One region of the Paenibacillus allorhizoplanae genome, then DNA from elsewhere that is predicted to be linked to it. Evidence: riboswitches for the same ligand, from Rfam matches in the RefSeq annotation. Region 1 holds a riboswitch; each other region holds the start of a gene.
What was found. Region 1 has a riboswitch for thiamine pyrophosphate ahead of thiC (phosphomethylpyrimidine synthase ThiC). Riboswitches for the same ligand answer to the same signal wherever they lie in the genome.

Region 1 (5,353 bases):
AGCAAATCGTTCGGTGTCTACGGCGCATATATCTGCGGTAGTCGCACCCTCATTCGATGGCTGGTGAACAAAGCGAGGCCGCTCATCTATTCGACCGCATTGCCTCCCGCTGTTGTAGCTGGTGTTTCAGAGGCGTTAGTTGTGGTACAAGGCGAGCATTGGCGGCGAGAAAAGCTATTCGCGTTAAGCATGTTATTTCGGTCTTTGTTGGGAGCCTCTGGTTTCACAATCGGTGAGGGGGACTCTCCCATAGTGCCTCTGATCATCGGCGATAACGATATGGCCTTACGATTCAGTGGTGCACTTGAAGATGAAGGCATTGCAGCAGCAGCCATACGCCCACCTACTGTTCCGGATGGCACTGCTCGAATCCGTTTCTCCTTGTCGGCAGCCCATACAGAAAAAGAACTGAGAGATGCAGCTGCACGAATCCGTAATATCGGACTAGGATTAGGAATGGTGAAGCCATGAGGACATCTCAGTTCCACGAAGTGAAAACTCGGCAAGAGGCTAGTACCACCATCATGTGGCTAACTGGCTGGAGTATGTCCGAAAAAGTTTTCGATCCCATGCGTGAGTTATTGCCAGATTTTCATCATATTTCTGTCGATTACAGTGAGGCTGGTTCCCCTGAGGAAATGTTGGTCTTGATTGAAACGGTCGCCAAGAATATCCTATCTTCAAATGGAATAGCTGCTCATTCGAGAGGTGATGGTCGCAGGCTGTTGATTTGCGGATGGTCGCTTGGTGGACTATTGGCACTGCAATTAGCGGCCAAAGGCTATGGGGATGGACTGGTGTTGTTTGCTGCAAACGCTCGATTCACTCGGACAAAGGAAGAGATGGACCTCGGTTGGTCCGTTGCTGCCATTCAACAGATGATGATCGGGCTTAGGAAGAATCCGCAAGAGGTTGTAACCCGATTTCGACAGAACCTATTTAGGGAAACTGAAATCAGAGCCGGAGCCGGTCTCGGAAGTGAATTACCATTTGTTGGTAATTGGACAATCACGGGGCTCATCTCTGGTCTCCAGATTTTACGAAGTGAGGAAGTCTTGACGAAGTTGCCGATTATCGCTTGTCCCGTTCTTGTTGTTCACGGAACTGAGGATAAGATTTGTCCTTACAGTGCTGCATTAGAGCTTGTTGCAGGATTGCCTCAAGCAGAGCTACTTACCATTCCTGATTGTGGGCATGTACCGTTTTGGGATAGGGAATCGGCCATAGTTGATACACTGAGGAGATGGTGGCATGAGCACTAGGATAACTGCGATTGGGCGTCAATTTAACCGTAGTTCGTCAGGTTCGTATGACCGTCACTCTAGTGTGCAGCGTAGTATGGCAGACCGTCTTGTTCAAATCCTCAAAGGGTGGGTGGACGATAGTTACACAGAGGGACTCAACCTCCTTGAAATCGGATGCGGCACGGGTGCACTGACTGAAATTTTGCTGAAGGAGTGGTCGTCATTCGTATCTATTACTGCACTAGATATTGCACCTGAGATGATCAAAGTGGCTGAACAGCGAGTCCTATCCAGTGCCGTAAACGATTCGGAATCCTACAAAAGCCTATCGGCTCGCTTGCAATTTCTTCAAGCTGATGTTGAGGTGTGGGCAATAGATGCTCCTTCAGCCTCGTTTGATTTCATCGTCTCGAATGCCTGCTTTCAATGGCTGAGTAATCAAGTGCACACGCTTGGTCATCTTCGGCGGCTGCTTCGTCCTGGTGGAATGCTGTTGTTCACTACCTTCGGACCCCATACATTCCATGAACTGCACAAGTCATTTCATGAAGTTTATCGAGCTAGCGGTTTAAAGCCGCAGAGGCATGGCTTATCCTTTCAATCGACGGATCAGTGGAAGGAATGGCTTAATGAGGTTGGGTTTTCTAGCATCCAATATGAGCGTGAGGTTCGAAAGGAAACCTATCCTACCGTAAGAGATTTCCTCATTTCGGTAAAAGGAATGGGAGCTAGCTCATCAGAAGCTGTTGCTTTGCCTGGCATCAGTACGCGACGCTTGTTCGCTAATATGTATCAGGAATACGAGGCTAAGTTTGGGATACAGGAAGGTGTCATTGCTAGTTACGATCTTCTTATCATTCAAGCGTCAGCTGAAGGTTAGACAAGGAAAAGGGTTGCCGCAGCAACCCTTTTTTGTTTACGTATATAGGGCGTGGCCCGCTTTTTTAAACTCCTCCGACTTTTCACTCATCCCTTTTTCAATGGCTTGAGCTTCCTCAAGACCTTGTTGTTTGGCGAAGTCTCGGATATCTTGGGAAATTCGCATGGAGCAGAATTTAGGACCGCACATCGAACAAAAATGAGCGACCTTGGCACCTTCTGCAGGAAGTGTCTCATCATGGTACTCTATGGCTCTTTCCGGATCCAAGGATAAGTTGAATTGATCATGCCAACGGAATTCAAAACGTGCCTTGGATAATGCATTATCGCGATCCATGGCGCCTTTGTGCCCTTTGGCTAAATCAGCAGCATGAGCAGCAATTTTATAAGTGATAACCCCTTCACGTACATCGTTTTTATTGGGCAAGCCCAAATGCTCTTTTGGCGTTACATAACAGAGCATGGCAGTGCCAAACCAGCCAATCATCGCTGCTCCAATGGCAGAAGTGATATGGTCATAACCTGGCGCAATATCCGTAGTTAACGGTCCTAAGGTGTAAAATGGAGCTTCGTCACAGATTTCAAGTTGTTTATCCATATTTTCTTTGATTAAATGCATGGGTACGTGACCAGGACCTTCTACCATGACTTGTACGTCATGCTTCCAAGCGATTTTGGTGAGTTCACCTAATGTTTCTAGTTCTGCAAACTGGGCTTCATCATTCGCATCTGCAATGGATCCTGGGCGTAAACCGTCCCCTAATGAGAAGGATACATCATAGGTTTTCATGATTTCACAAATCTCTTCAAAATGAGTATACAGAAAATTTTCCTGATGGTGGGCAAGACACCATGCTGCCATAATGGATCCACCTCGCGAAACAATACCTGTCACTCGTTTGGCCGTAAGTGGAACATAACGCAGCAGAACACCAGCATGAATTGTAAAGTAATCGACACCTTGCTCAGCTTGTTCAATAAGCGTGTCACGGTACACTTCCCACGTCAAATCTTCCGCTTTTCCATTCACTTTCTCTAGTGCTTGATAAATAGGCACGGTACCAATGGGAACCGGGGAATTACGAATAATCCATTCCCGGGTGGTATGAATGTTTTTACCCGTTGAGAGATCCATAATATTATCTGCACCCCAGCGAGTAGCCCATCTCATTTTTTCCACTTCTTCTTCAATGGAAGACGAAACAGCTGAATTCCCAATATTCGCATTGATCTTAACGAGAAAGTTTCGTCCAATTATCATAGGCTCACTTTCAGGGTGATTAATATTTGCAGGGATAATCGCTCTGCCACGAGCGACCTCGTCTTTCACAAATTCCGGAGATACATTTTCGCGAATCGCGATATATTCCATTTCGGACGTGATGATACCTTGCCGTGCATAATGCATCTGGGTTACATTACGACCTGTCTTCGCTCTCATTGGGTGACGATGTAAGCCTGGAAAAACTTCAGTAACGTTCTCTTCCTTGGTATATCCGTTATCTTCCGGTTTTATCGTTCTTCCTTCATAAATTTCAACATCGCCGCGTTCTATAATCCAATTCAAACGATTAGGAGCAATACCTGTACGAATATCGGTTTGGATTTCCTCATCTGTATAAGCACCACTCGTGTCGTATACACGAACAGGGGCGTTTTCCTGCTCTCCGTAAGCCCCAGTAGTAGGACTCAATTTGATTTCACGCATGGGGACCCTGATGTCCTTTCGTGAGCCCTCGACATAAACTTTTTTGCTTCCCGGAAAAGCGGATGTTGATGTTGTGACCTTTTCATTACTAGTTTCCATTGACATTTTCCATGCCTCCTATAGTTGATTATGATCAAGCGGAGGGTTCATGCTGCGAAAAAAAGACCGCATCTATAAATAGAGGCGGTCTCTTAGTATACAAAGAGATCTTGTGTTCCTCCGCTGGCATTATCCAGATCAGGTTTAACGGTCGATAGTTATAACTATCCTCTCAGCCTGGTCTCACCAAGCTCCCGTGATTATGCACTTAGGTATTTAATCTACACTTTAATTCAAAATATTGCAATAGCTCGGCAAAATCTAATTCATACTGGCCATTCATCGACGACATCCCGCTGCTCTCCCCCCGCTAAAAACCAAAAGCCCCCAAATGAGAATTCCATCTCATTCAGAGGCTTCTTCAATTAGCCTACCCGCTATTCGTCTACTGCTTCAACTCAACCTGCACCTGCTCAGGTCGATACACTGCCAACAACTCGCCGACAGAATTCACAGCGAACATCACCGTACGTTCGGCTTCCAGTTCGAACGCATAGCTCAGGCCCGTTGCCGGATCCGTCACTTCGATCTGCGCGTCCACGCTGAACTCCGAGACGAAGATGAACAACGAACCGCTATCAAAGCTGAGCTTCCGCCCATACACGCCCGGCAACTGCCCGCCTTTTACCCACGTTAGTTCCGCATCCACACCAGCTGACTTCATCGCATACGCGTACAGCTTCTCGAGTACATCATCGCGCTCACCAAGCTCCACTGGGAGTGGACACCATATGAGCTGCCCTTTGCCCAGCTCGTAGCTGCGAACGACGCCATGCTGGGAATTCCATTTGCCATCATCGGAAAGTGGCACTTCTTTATTCAACTGAGCGATTCGTGCACCACCGAAGGACACAGGAACCATCTCGCCATCCAACACCATCGCCTCTTCGCGGACAATGTTACCCAGCACTGTTTCACCTACAATATCCGTCAACCGAGCGACAGGTGCCCAGTACTCATTCAAACCAAGCGGCCCTGTAAACAGCAGCGTTCCGCCATTCTCACGTATATGCGTCGTCAACTTCGTAAGCGCGGCATCACTAAAGTTATGCGCACTTGGCACGATAATTAACTTCGGTTGATCCGACGTCAATGCCTCGAGATGATACTCGCTCAACCCGCGGAACGGTACGTTCATCCCATAAGCTAAAGTGCGAGTCAGTTTCGCTGTTGCATCACCGGCTACTTTGCGCGTGGAAAAGTCATTCGAATACGGGAATACAGCCACGACGTCCTCTAATTTGCGGCCCACGAAGAGATCACGAATCTCTCCCATGAATGCCCCGAAATCGTAGGAAACATCCGCCTCTGGCTTCTCTGTCCCATCTGCCCGAAGCGCCCCAATATGCGACTCATTGATGTTGTTCATATAGAAGTTGATATTCCAAATCCACTGAACAGCACCCGCTCCACCTGTCGAGAA
Region 2 (5,353 bases), on a different contig from region 1:
AATTAAACAGAAGGAATAGCTTAATGGTTAAGCTTTTATGGGCGTGTCTTGCACTTGGAGTCGCGGCTGCGTATACATCTGCATCTATGATGATAACCCTTTCTTCGGTCGGCGTACCGATTGCCATTGTATGCACGATTTTAACTTGGAAGAAGATTGCTATTCCGTATACGAAGTATGTAATTGCGGTTGGGCTTAGTGCGATTTCTTATTTTTTCATGTCACATAGTGCCTCTTTGTTTGGTTTATTTATTTTGTACTTAAGCTTAGCGCTCATTTCTTTATACATGGACTACAAGCCGCTCGTGCTCAATGGTGTGCTAGGGCTGATTAATATGAATGTTTACATAACGACGCTAACGCCACATGTGGATCCGATTGGGGTTAATGCTTTTTATCTGCTTACGATCATGACACTCATCGGTCAAAGTCAGATTGGTAGGAGAATGTTAACGAATGTTGCCAGAAGTGCGAAGCAATCGGAGATCGCAAAGATCAAAACGGATGAAGTGCTGTTAGGTATTCGTAATACGACAGAGGTACTGGGTACATCTAGTGGAAATCTGCAAGAGAATGCTGCAGTAACAGGTAGAATTACGGAGGAAGTCGTTGCTGCTTTTCAGGAGATTACGATTGGTATTGAATCACAAGCGTCCAGCATTAACGATATTACATCCGCTATTCAGAATGTGAATGAGACTGTGGAGCAGACCACTGCGGCATCGAATACGATGAGCAGCAGATCACGGGATACAGCGAGAATGACGAACGAAGGCAAGACCCAGATGGAAGATTTGTCGCTCAAAATCAATGATATCACCGTCATCGTCACTGAGACCTCCGACATCATGAATGAAGTGAATGAAGAAAACGTGAAGATCGGGAATATCGTTTCCACGATCGCAGATATTGCGAACCAGACGAATCTATTGTCGCTGAATGCTTCGATCGAGGCTGCTCGTGCAGGTGAGCACGGGAAAGGCTTCTCCGTTGTAGCAAACGAAATTCGGAAGTTGGCGCAGAATGCACACATCGCATCGACGGATATTTCGGAAATTCTCGGTTCCATTCAGGCCAAAGTTGTGACGGCCGTAGAGAAGGTTGCCATTGGCATTACTGCCGTAGAATCCGGTAAGAAATCGACAGATAGCGTGAATCAATTGTTCGAGGTTATCAACACGAATACAGCGGAAGTGATGGAGCAGGCGTCGCACTTGCAACGCATGAATCAACAATTGCAGATCTCATCGCAGCGGGTAGCGGAAGAGATGACTTCCGTTGCAGCGATTACCGAGGAGTCTGCAGCATCCGTTCAAGAAGTGCTGGCTAGCGCGGAAGTGCAGCAGCATCGGGTGCAGAATATCGTAGACAGCATCCGTCAATTAAACGGATTGACACAGGATCTGAAGCATCTGATCGAGAAATAAACGTCCAACGCAGACTTTTTGGGAAAAAAAGGATTGCCAAAGAGCGGCTAATCCGCTACAGTTAAGCCAAATGAATAGCAACACGGGTGCTTGATGAAGTCAGGCTGAGATAGTGGCCCTATGCCACTGACCGTTAATCTGATCTGGATAATGCCAGCGTAGAGACCTGATGTGCTTTTTTTATGCACAAATGTTCAAGCCTGCCGGTATTCTGGTAGGCTTTTTTTGTTCTTAAGGGGCAAAAGAGACCATGTATCCAAGGTTGGCGTGTTCGCCTATCTCATTGACAAATATGAATTAGGAAAAAGGAGTCGAGAAGAAGATGGCGCAAAAGGAAGCAAGCAAAAAAGGGTTGAAGCTGACAGATATTTTGATCACCATTGTCATTTCAGCCGTGTTTGGTGTGATTTATCGGATTTGGGGACCGATTTATGATCTCATGAAGCCGCTAGGCTTACATGCCGAGCAGCTGAGTTATGGTATGTGGTTCATGGCGGCAACTTTCGCGTTTCTTGTGATCCGCAAACCAGGTGTTGCCCTGTTAGCTGAGGTCGCGGCTGCAACGATTGAGGCCTTGTATGGCGGCCATTGGGGCGTATCGACGCTCGTCTTTGGATTATTGCAAGGGCTTGGTGCTGAGCTGGTGTTCGCGGCTTTCCGCTATCGTCGCACCAATGTGGGAGTAACAATACTTGCTGCCTTCGCTTCCGCCATCATGTCCATCTTTGTGGATACGTACTATGGCTATATCGATCAGCTGGCATTCTGGAATTATCTATTATTCATTGGTTTAAGATTACTGGGCAGTGCTTTGATTGCGGGTGTGTTCGCCTATTATTTGACAGGTGCCTTATCCCGCACGGGTGTACTGAATCTGATTCGTCCTGTTTCCGAAAAAGATTACGACGTATTGGGGTAACGAGATGAGCGAAGGAATGAGCGTTACAAATCTGCGGTTAAAATATCCCGGCGATGACGCCCCCCTGATTTTTCAGGGGGTTTCCTTTTCCATCGAGCGGGGTGAGAAGGTACTGCTGTTGGGACCTAGCGGCTGTGGCAAATCGACCCTGCTTCAGGTACTGAGTGGAATTGTCCCGGATATGATTGAGCTTCCGCTCAAAGCAGATGAGATTCGAAGGCCTAGCCGGTGGGGGTATGTGTTTCAAGATCCGGATACACAATTCTGTATGCCTTATATCGACGAAGAGATCGCGTTCGTGTTGGAAAATCAGGAAGTGCCGCGGGAAGATATGCCTGCGCGCATACTGTATTACTTGGAATTGGTCGGGTTACATGTGCCTGATGCGCATACGTTAATTAGTACGCTGTCCCAAGGGATGAAGCAGCGGCTAGCGATTGCAAGTGTGCTGGCGCTTGAGCCAGAGGTGCTCTTTCTCGATGAGCCCACGGCGCTGTTGGATGATGAGGGCACGAAGCAGGTATGGGACACGATTCGAGCAATCAGCGGGGACAAAACTCTCCTTATCGTCGAGCACAAAATTAGCGGCATGCTAGATTTGCTCGATCGATTGATCATTCTGACACCGGAAGGTAAGGTGTTGGCTGATGGGCCGCCGCTTGCCATGTTTGAAGCTTATAAAGAGCAAATGAGGGAATACGGTATCTGGTATCCCGAGGTGTGGGAGGATTACGCCAAGGAGAATCCGCAGGCGAATGTGAAGGGAGAGGGCCAAGGGAACATGCAGTCCATCAATGTGGGGCCGCTAGTACCCGTTATGGCCTTCCATGATTTCGTCGGTGTTCGCGGCGGGCAGATCAGGACCTCTGTGGATAACTTTAGCGTCTATCCAGGTGATTGGATCGCCGTTGTCGGTGCCAACGGTGCAGGCAAAAGCTCGCTCCTCCTCGCGATCATGCGGCTCATCCAAACCCGCGGAAGCTGTCTGATCGCGGGCGTGAAGGGCAACAAAGTCGAGCACCTTGCGGAGCGAGTCGGCTTTGTGTTCCAGAACCCGGAGTTCCAGTTCGTCACGAACTCCGTGGAGGAGGAGCTGACCTATGGCTTGCCAGAGGGTCAGCCGAAGAATGGGCAGTGGGCAGCGGCTGAGCTGCTGCTCCGGGAGTACGACCTGCTCGCGCTGCGCGAGCGGCACCCGTTCCAGCTCTCGCTGGGCCAGAAGCGCAGGCTCAGTGTGGCATCCGCGATGGTTCGCGGGCCACGCATCCTGCTGCTGGATGAGCCCACCTTCGGGCTCGATGCGAGCGGCACGCTGCGCATGCTCGAGCAGCTGGAGCGGCTGCGCGCCAGCGGGACTGTGATCGTGATGGTGACACACGATCACGAGATCGTCCAGCGCTGGGCCACGCGCGTCTGGCAGGTCGAGGCCGGGCGCGTGACGGAAGTCGCGCACGCACCCATTGTTTATGCTGCTCCGGGAGGTGAGCCACTGGTATGCAAATAACGTTCCCCTTTCGTGAAACGTGGCTGCATCGGGTGAATCCCGGCGTGAAACTTGTCTTATCGATTCTGCTATTCATCATTGTCGTCTTCACCCATAATCTCAACATGATGCTGTTCCTGACATTAGGCGCGTTGCTTCCGCTAGCGCTATTATCCGGACATCCAACGAAGAGACTGCTGCTTTATGCGTCGCCATTTCTGCTGATTTTCGTTTCCTCCACAGCGGGGATGATGATGTTCGGTATCGGTGAGACTGAATGGTTTCATCTCGGGATCATTCGAATTACCGAGGAAAGCTTCTACCGCGGGATCCATCTTGGTTTACGCGGCGTCCAAGTTGCCTCCGTTGGCTTGCTGTTCAGCTTGACCACACGGCCTGTCGCGTTGTTCTACGCGATGATGCAGCAGTGGAAGGTCGCGCCGAAGTACGCGTACAGCTTCCTGGCAGCGCTGCGCATGCTGCCAGTCATTCTAGAGGAGCTGCAGACGCTTCGCTATGCGCTCAAGGTTAGGGGCAAGCGTCAGCAGCGAAATCCGCTGACATCTTGGTACACCACGATGCGGATGATTGCCATTCCGCTGCTGGCCCAAAGCATTCGCCGTGCCCATCGGACGGCGGTGGCGATGGAAGCGAAGCGTTTTTCGATGAATCGTAAACGCACGTATTATTATGTATCTTCTTATTCGATGTTAGATGTATATTACAGTCTCTACTGGGTCGTCCTCATTGCAGCATCCTATTGGCTCGCGGTTACGTGGCCGCTACTAAACAATGTAGATGTGCGTTAGAAGAAGAGCAACCCAACTCGTGGTACAAGGTGGGTTGCTCTTTTGCTTATTCGCCCCATTTGAGCATGAGCGTGACTCGGCAGCATGGATTGCCTGTGATGCGAGGACCAACCACGAATTGTATGGCACTGGGGGAGTAGCTAGTTTCGATGTTGGAATCACTACCGAAGCTTTTAACGATGCGATCGACTTCTTTTTGGTTACCGCTCTGGGCATTCGTCATTAATTGCTGGGCGATTGCCGGGTCTGTGAGCTTTTTGACGACGATAGAGGCCTCCTTTAACAGATGTTCGGAGGTAACGACAGAGTTAGACAGCAATTTGGTATTAACTGGGGGGAAGTTGCGGTCCCACGCCCAGTAAGGTGCATAGTGATAGGGATGAGGAGGATACAGATGATACTGAGCTGGAGGATAAGGGTAAAAGGTTGGGTCGTTGTACATCGAGACCGACCCCTTTCTGTAAAATGATGAGCACTAGCAATATATGTAAGAGATGGGCTAGTGTGCGTCCGCATACAAAAAAGCTCCCCTAACGGGGAGCTGGATGTCTTCGCTCAACTTATCTGGATGTTGTTAGTGTAACATAGCTTGTTACTTTGACGCCTGATGCAGAAACGGCAGTAAGTTCAAAAGAGGTTACGTTACCCGTTACATGCACTGTACCATCGGGATCAACCGATACCGATCCAACAGTGGAGCCGGCTTCTCCTTGCA
Region 3 (5,353 bases), on a different contig from region 1:
TAGCGACCTCTGTGTCCGTTAGCTTTTCAAAACTTCATCTATATATCAAATAACGGTTCCTGTGTCCGTTAGCCAAGAGATGATCAAGATCAAGATCAAGATCAAGATCAAGATCAAGATCATGATCAAGATCAAGATCAAGATCAAGATCAAGACCAAGACCAAGACCAAGTCCTAGACCTAAACCCGGCTCAATCCATCCATCGGACTGCTCGCCGACGCATATCGCTTCTTCGGAATGCGCCCTGCCTCAAAGCCCGCGCGTCCCGCTTCGATCGCAAGTTTCATGGCGTAAGCCATTTTGACAGGATCCTTCGCACCGGATACCGCCGTGTTCAGCAGCACACCATCTGCTCCCATTTCCATCGCCAATGACGCATCGGAAGGTGCACCAATCCCTGCATCCACGATGACCGGAACCGTCGCCTGTTCGATAATGAAACTTAGGTTCAAAGGGTTAATGATCCCCTGCCCCGTGCCAATCGGTGATGCGCCAGGCATAATTGCATGTACGCCAAGCGCTTGCAAACGTTTAGCTAGCAAAACATCGTCCGATGTATATGGAAGTACAATAAAGCCTTCCTCCAGCAGCATTTCTGAAGCTTTCAGCGTTTCCACTGGATCGGGCAGCAGCGTCATTTCATCCCCAATAACCTCAACTTTGATCATGTCGCACAAGCCTGAAGCTTTTGCTAAACGTGCGATGCGAACCGCTTCTTCAGCTGTTTTGGCACCGGCCGTATTCGGCAGCAACGTGAAATTCGACGTATCCAGCATGGACAAGAAATTCGGCTGACTCGCCTCAAAAATATTCATCCGACGAACCGCAAACGTCAAAATTTGAGACTCACTGATATCAACCGCTTGTTTTTGAATCTGAAAATCAGGAAACTTCCCCGTACCTAGCAGCAAACGTGAACGAAACTCATATGGACCGATTTTTAACATGTCTTTATCCTCCTCCAACGAAATGAACGATCTCAATTTTGTGACCTTCCGCCAGCTCAGCACCAGCGTGGTCCTCTTTATGTAAAATGGCTGCGTTATGCTCAACCACGAGCATTTTGTCGCTTAGGTCGAAATGCGCAAGCAGCTCCACAACGGTCCGAATCGTATCGGGTACGTCAACCTGCTGACCATTAATGTGCAGTTTCAATGCTTATCAATTCCTTTCCTGTAGCTGAAAATGTGCTTTGATCCTGCTGACTTACTCGCGTGGTCTCTGGCGAAAAATCCGGGCTGAAGGCATCCAGCCAAGGGGCTATCTCACTATTCCCCTGTTCGCCTGCGCTGTCTCCACCCAAAATCAAATCCGCCATCACCCTCCCGGTGATCGGGCTCAGCAAGATCCCGTTGCGGTAATGACCGCACGCTGTGTACAAGCCCTCCACCGTAGGCAACTTGCCGATGTAGGGCAGTCCGTCGCCTGTCTGCGGGCGCAGCCCCGACCAAGCTTTCTCCCACTCGGCATCGCCGAGTAGCGGCATCAGGCCCCTCGCGCGATCCATCAGCTCGGCCAAGCCAGAGAGCGACACCTTGCGGTCATAGCTATTCGGCACGACCGTCGCGCCGACCACCAGCCGTCCGCCGGCTTTCGGAACAATGTAGCACCCTGGCGAGAACAGGGTTTTCTTCAAAGTAGGCTTCGGCGTCCTAACGGAGAAGCACTCGCCCTTCACGGGATACATCGGCAAGTCGATGCCGATGCTCCCAAGCAGCTGACCGCTCCACGTGCCTGCGGCGACGACCACGTGGTCGCTGTAGAGCGGACCGGCGGCCGTCAGCACGCCGATGACGCGCTCCTGCGCGGTCAGCAGCCCTTGCACCTGGGCGAACGATTGCACCTTCGCCCCAAGCACTTGCGCCGCCTGCGCGAATGCCGCCGCCAACAGCGGAGCATCAACCTGCCCATCTTCGGGCAGGTACAGGGCTCCGCGCGTCGCTGCGCTCAGCGCGGGCTCTATAGCCGTGGCTTCAGCGGCGCTGAGCCACTGAGCCTTCTCGCCCGCGGCGCGCTGGAGCTTCTCCCGCGCGCGCAGCTCCTGCTCTTGATCGTCGCTGAGCGCGACGTTCAGCAGCCCCTCACGGACGAGACCGATGTCGATGCCCGTGAGTTCTCGAAGTTCCCCGCTCAGCTCGGGGAACATGGCACGGCTTTGGCGCGCCCACTGGAACAGGGCGCCCGTGTCTTCCATCTCGGACTGCGCACCGAGCATGCCTGCGGCCGCAGCCGAGGCTTCGGTGCCTAGCTGGCTGCGCTCCAACAGCGTGACGGATTGCCCTCTTTTAGCCAAGTAATACGCGATGGATGTACCGATAACACCGCCGCCAACGATGATGACATCTGATCTTGATGCTGACATTTCGCTCACCTCTATTTATTGAAGCTCATCATGATAGGCCAGAACGGCTCCAAGGGGATCCGCTGCATCCCATATTCCGCTCATTACTGCGATGCCAGATGCTCCTGTATCCAGAACGGACTTTACCCTCGCAGGTGTCATCCCGCCTATCGCAATCACAGGAATATTAACGTGATTAACTAGTTGTTTTAACTGCTCCAAGCCCCTAGGCGGCACGCCTTGCTTAGAGTTTGTCGCAAAAATATGACCGAACATAACATAATCGGCCCCTTCTTTTTCACGCCATTTTGCCTCATCTGCATGGTGCACAGAGACTCCGATGCGCTGTATCCCGCGGCAAAACTCATCCTGAATAACAAGAGACGGCGTTGTACCTGGAAGTTGAAGCCCCCCTGTTTGCAAGGCTAGAGCGATAGAGGGAAGACCGTTGACGTACAGGCTTTTGGCTGGAATCCCTTGCTCCAACAAGTACTGAACACCGATAAACACTTCATCCAAGGACTTCGTTTTCTCGCGAATATGAATCGCTGTGACATATGGGTGGATCTGCGCCGCAATCTTTGCGATCTCGGACCATGTATGCTTCCCGCCCGATATAACATGCAGTTCTTTCTGTGACACGCAAGGCTCGACTCCTTTCACGCAACATCGCTTCTCTTTCACCAGCGCCCTTCATCCTGACTTTGCTCGTAAACACAAAAAAACCACTTTCCTCAGGAAAGTGGTTGTAGGCTGCCTCATCATAAACAGATATAAAATCGGCTCCAAAACTCGTTCCACTTTCCTCCGCTGGCATAAACCAGATCAGGTTCAAAGGGTTCAGTCTACACTGTCTCAGCCTCTCGGCGCCCCTAGGGATTCATTCGTATGCAATTACTAAACATCATAGCATGACAGCCAACTCTTGGAAATAACAATTTTCCGTTTCAACTTGCAGTTGACCTAGCCATTCTCAGCACGCTGAGAATTACGTCTCTCTATTGAAACCATTTCCAAAACTTCCCGTATAGAGTATCAGTAAAACTTATATTAAGGGGTGTTTGCCATGGAACCATTTGTACTGCCAGAACCCGATCGACGAAGACCCTCTTCCCTCCCGCCAGGCTTGATGACCAAAATTGTTATCGGCCTTGTTATTGTTCTCGCCCTTATTTTTGGATCGTCCACCTTCTACACGGTACAGGAGCATGAGAAGGCGGCTATTTTAACATTAGGCAAATATACAACAGAGAAGGAAGCTGGGCTTCACTTTAAACTCCCTTTCCCTATTCAACAGGTGATTGTATTACCTGCCAAAAAGACACAACGTATCCAAATCGGCTTCCGTGAAGTGGGTGGCAAAATCACTCCCGTAGAAGAAGAAGCGATGATGATTACGGGGGATGAAAATATTTTATCCGCTGATGCCGTGGTGGAATGGAATATCAGTGACATGCGTAACTACTTGTACAATATTGATAATGCCGAACTGTTCCTACGTAACTCCACAAGCGCAGCGATTCGTTCCGTTATCGGCGCTACTGCGCTAGACTTTGCCATTACCGAAGGAAAAACCGAGGTCCAAGGCAAGGTCAAAGAACGATTGATTGAGATGCAGACGAAGTATCAAACGGGTATTCATATTGTCGATTTGAAATTCCAAGATATCGAGCCGCCAGCTGGCGATGTGCAGAATGCGTTTAAAGATGTAACCAACGCACGCGAAGAGAAAAACACGAAGATTAACGTGGCGACGAAATACGAAAATGATATCCTTCCTAGGGAGCGCGGTAACGCTCAAGCATTGCTTGAGAATGCCGAAGCACAGAAGAAATCACGGATTTTGAATGCGCAGGGAGATGTGGCGAAGTTTAATGCCCTGTATGCGGAGTATGCCAATAATAAATCAGTTACAGAGAGCAGGCTCATCATCGAGACGTTAGAGAAAATATTGCCAAACGCCAAAATTTTCATCAGCGACAGCACTGGCGAAACGGTCAAATATTTACCAATTAATGAGCTGTTGCGCACACCTGCTGCTGCGGCCGGCACGACTGGAGGGACTGCGAAATGACCTTACAAAGCAAATGGATTTTGAGATCCATCCTTGGTGTCGTTCTCGTCATTTTCTTCTTGATTTCCATCTTTATTGTCAAAGAAGGCCAATACCGCGTCGTTCTCAAATTCGGAGAAGCTGTTCGTATCCAAACAGAACCTGGCATTCATTTTAAAATCCCATTCATTGAATCGGTTCGCACGCTTCCTAAATATCAGATGGTGTATGACAGCAAACCTACTTCCATTTTGACCAAAGATAAGAAGCCGATCGAAGTTGATAACTATACGGTATGGCGGATTGATGATGCTCAGCAATTCTTGCGCACGATTCAATCGATCACTGGCGGAGAAGAGCGTATTGATGCCGCAGTATATAACACCGTTAGACGGAAGCTATCGGAGATCAATTACAGCGATATCATTAGTGAAAACACGCAACGTGGTAACTTGAACGATGAGATTACGAAGGAAGTTTCCGAGTTAATGGAGCGCGATAACTATGGTATCCAGATCGTCGATGTGCGCATCAAGCGCACGGATCTGCCTGATTCCAACAAGCAAAGCGTGTATAAACGGATGATCTCTGACCGCCAGTCTATTGCCGCAAAGTACTTGTCCGAGGGCGATGAAGAGTCCAAGAAAATCACCTCCAAAGCCGACAGACAGGCAAGTGAGTTGATCGCGCAAGCTCAAGCGGATGCGAAGAAAATTGTGGCTGAAGGCGAGCAAGAAGCGGCTAAAATCTACAACTCCGCTTACGGCCAGGATCCTGCCTTCTACAATTTCTACCGTACATTGGATAGTTACTTGGTGTCATTTAAAGGGGAGCCGGTCATCATGCTGCCTATCGATTCTCCGTATACGAAAATTTTACTTGGCAAATAATAGTAGATCCCCAAGTAAGTGTAACAAAAGCATGCACATCTGAGGATGGCATGCTTTTTATTTATGTC

Region 2: another riboswitch for thiamine pyrophosphate. It lies ahead of L6I86_RS13845 (ECF transporter S component); the one in region 1 lies ahead of thiC (phosphomethylpyrimidine synthase ThiC).
Region 3: another riboswitch for thiamine pyrophosphate. It lies ahead of L6I86_RS28210 (thiamine phosphate synthase); the one in region 1 lies ahead of thiC (phosphomethylpyrimidine synthase ThiC).

The regions. Positions count from the first base shown of each region.
Region 1 is NZ_CAKMMW010000043.1:12,259-17,611, reverse strand. It holds gene bioF (8-amino-7-oxononanoate synthase) at 1-471, shown strand, start outside; gene L6I86_RS34360 (alpha/beta hydrolase) at 468-1,262, shown strand; gene bioC (malonyl-ACP O-methyltransferase BioC) at 1,252-2,124, shown strand; gene thiC (phosphomethylpyrimidine synthase ThiC) at 2,161-3,936, opposite strand; TPP riboswitch at 4,029-4,138, opposite strand; gene L6I86_RS34345 (alpha-amylase family protein) at 4,316-5,353, opposite strand, start outside.
Region 2 is NZ_CAKMMW010000007.1:54,947-60,299, forward strand. It holds gene L6I86_RS13840 (methyl-accepting chemotaxis protein) at 1-1,427, shown strand, start outside; TPP riboswitch at 1,500-1,609, shown strand; gene L6I86_RS13845 (ECF transporter S component) at 1,750-2,346, shown strand; gene L6I86_RS13850 (ABC transporter ATP-binding protein) at 2,351-3,850, shown strand; gene L6I86_RS13855 (energy-coupling factor transporter transmembrane component T family protein) at 3,841-4,638, shown strand; gene L6I86_RS13860 (YuzC family spore coat inner layer protein) at 4,685-5,080, opposite strand; gene L6I86_RS13865 (S-layer homology domain-containing protein) at 5,199-5,353, opposite strand, start outside.
Region 3 is NZ_CAKMMW010000024.1:9,892-15,244, reverse strand. It holds gene L6I86_RS28225 (thiazole synthase) at 181-948, opposite strand; gene thiS (sulfur carrier protein ThiS) at 953-1,156, opposite strand; gene thiO (glycine oxidase ThiO) at 1,140-2,363, opposite strand; gene L6I86_RS28210 (thiamine phosphate synthase) at 2,379-2,984, opposite strand; TPP riboswitch at 3,128-3,226, opposite strand; gene hflK (FtsH protease activity modulator HflK) at 3,409-4,416, shown strand; gene hflC (protease modulator HflC) at 4,413-5,285, shown strand.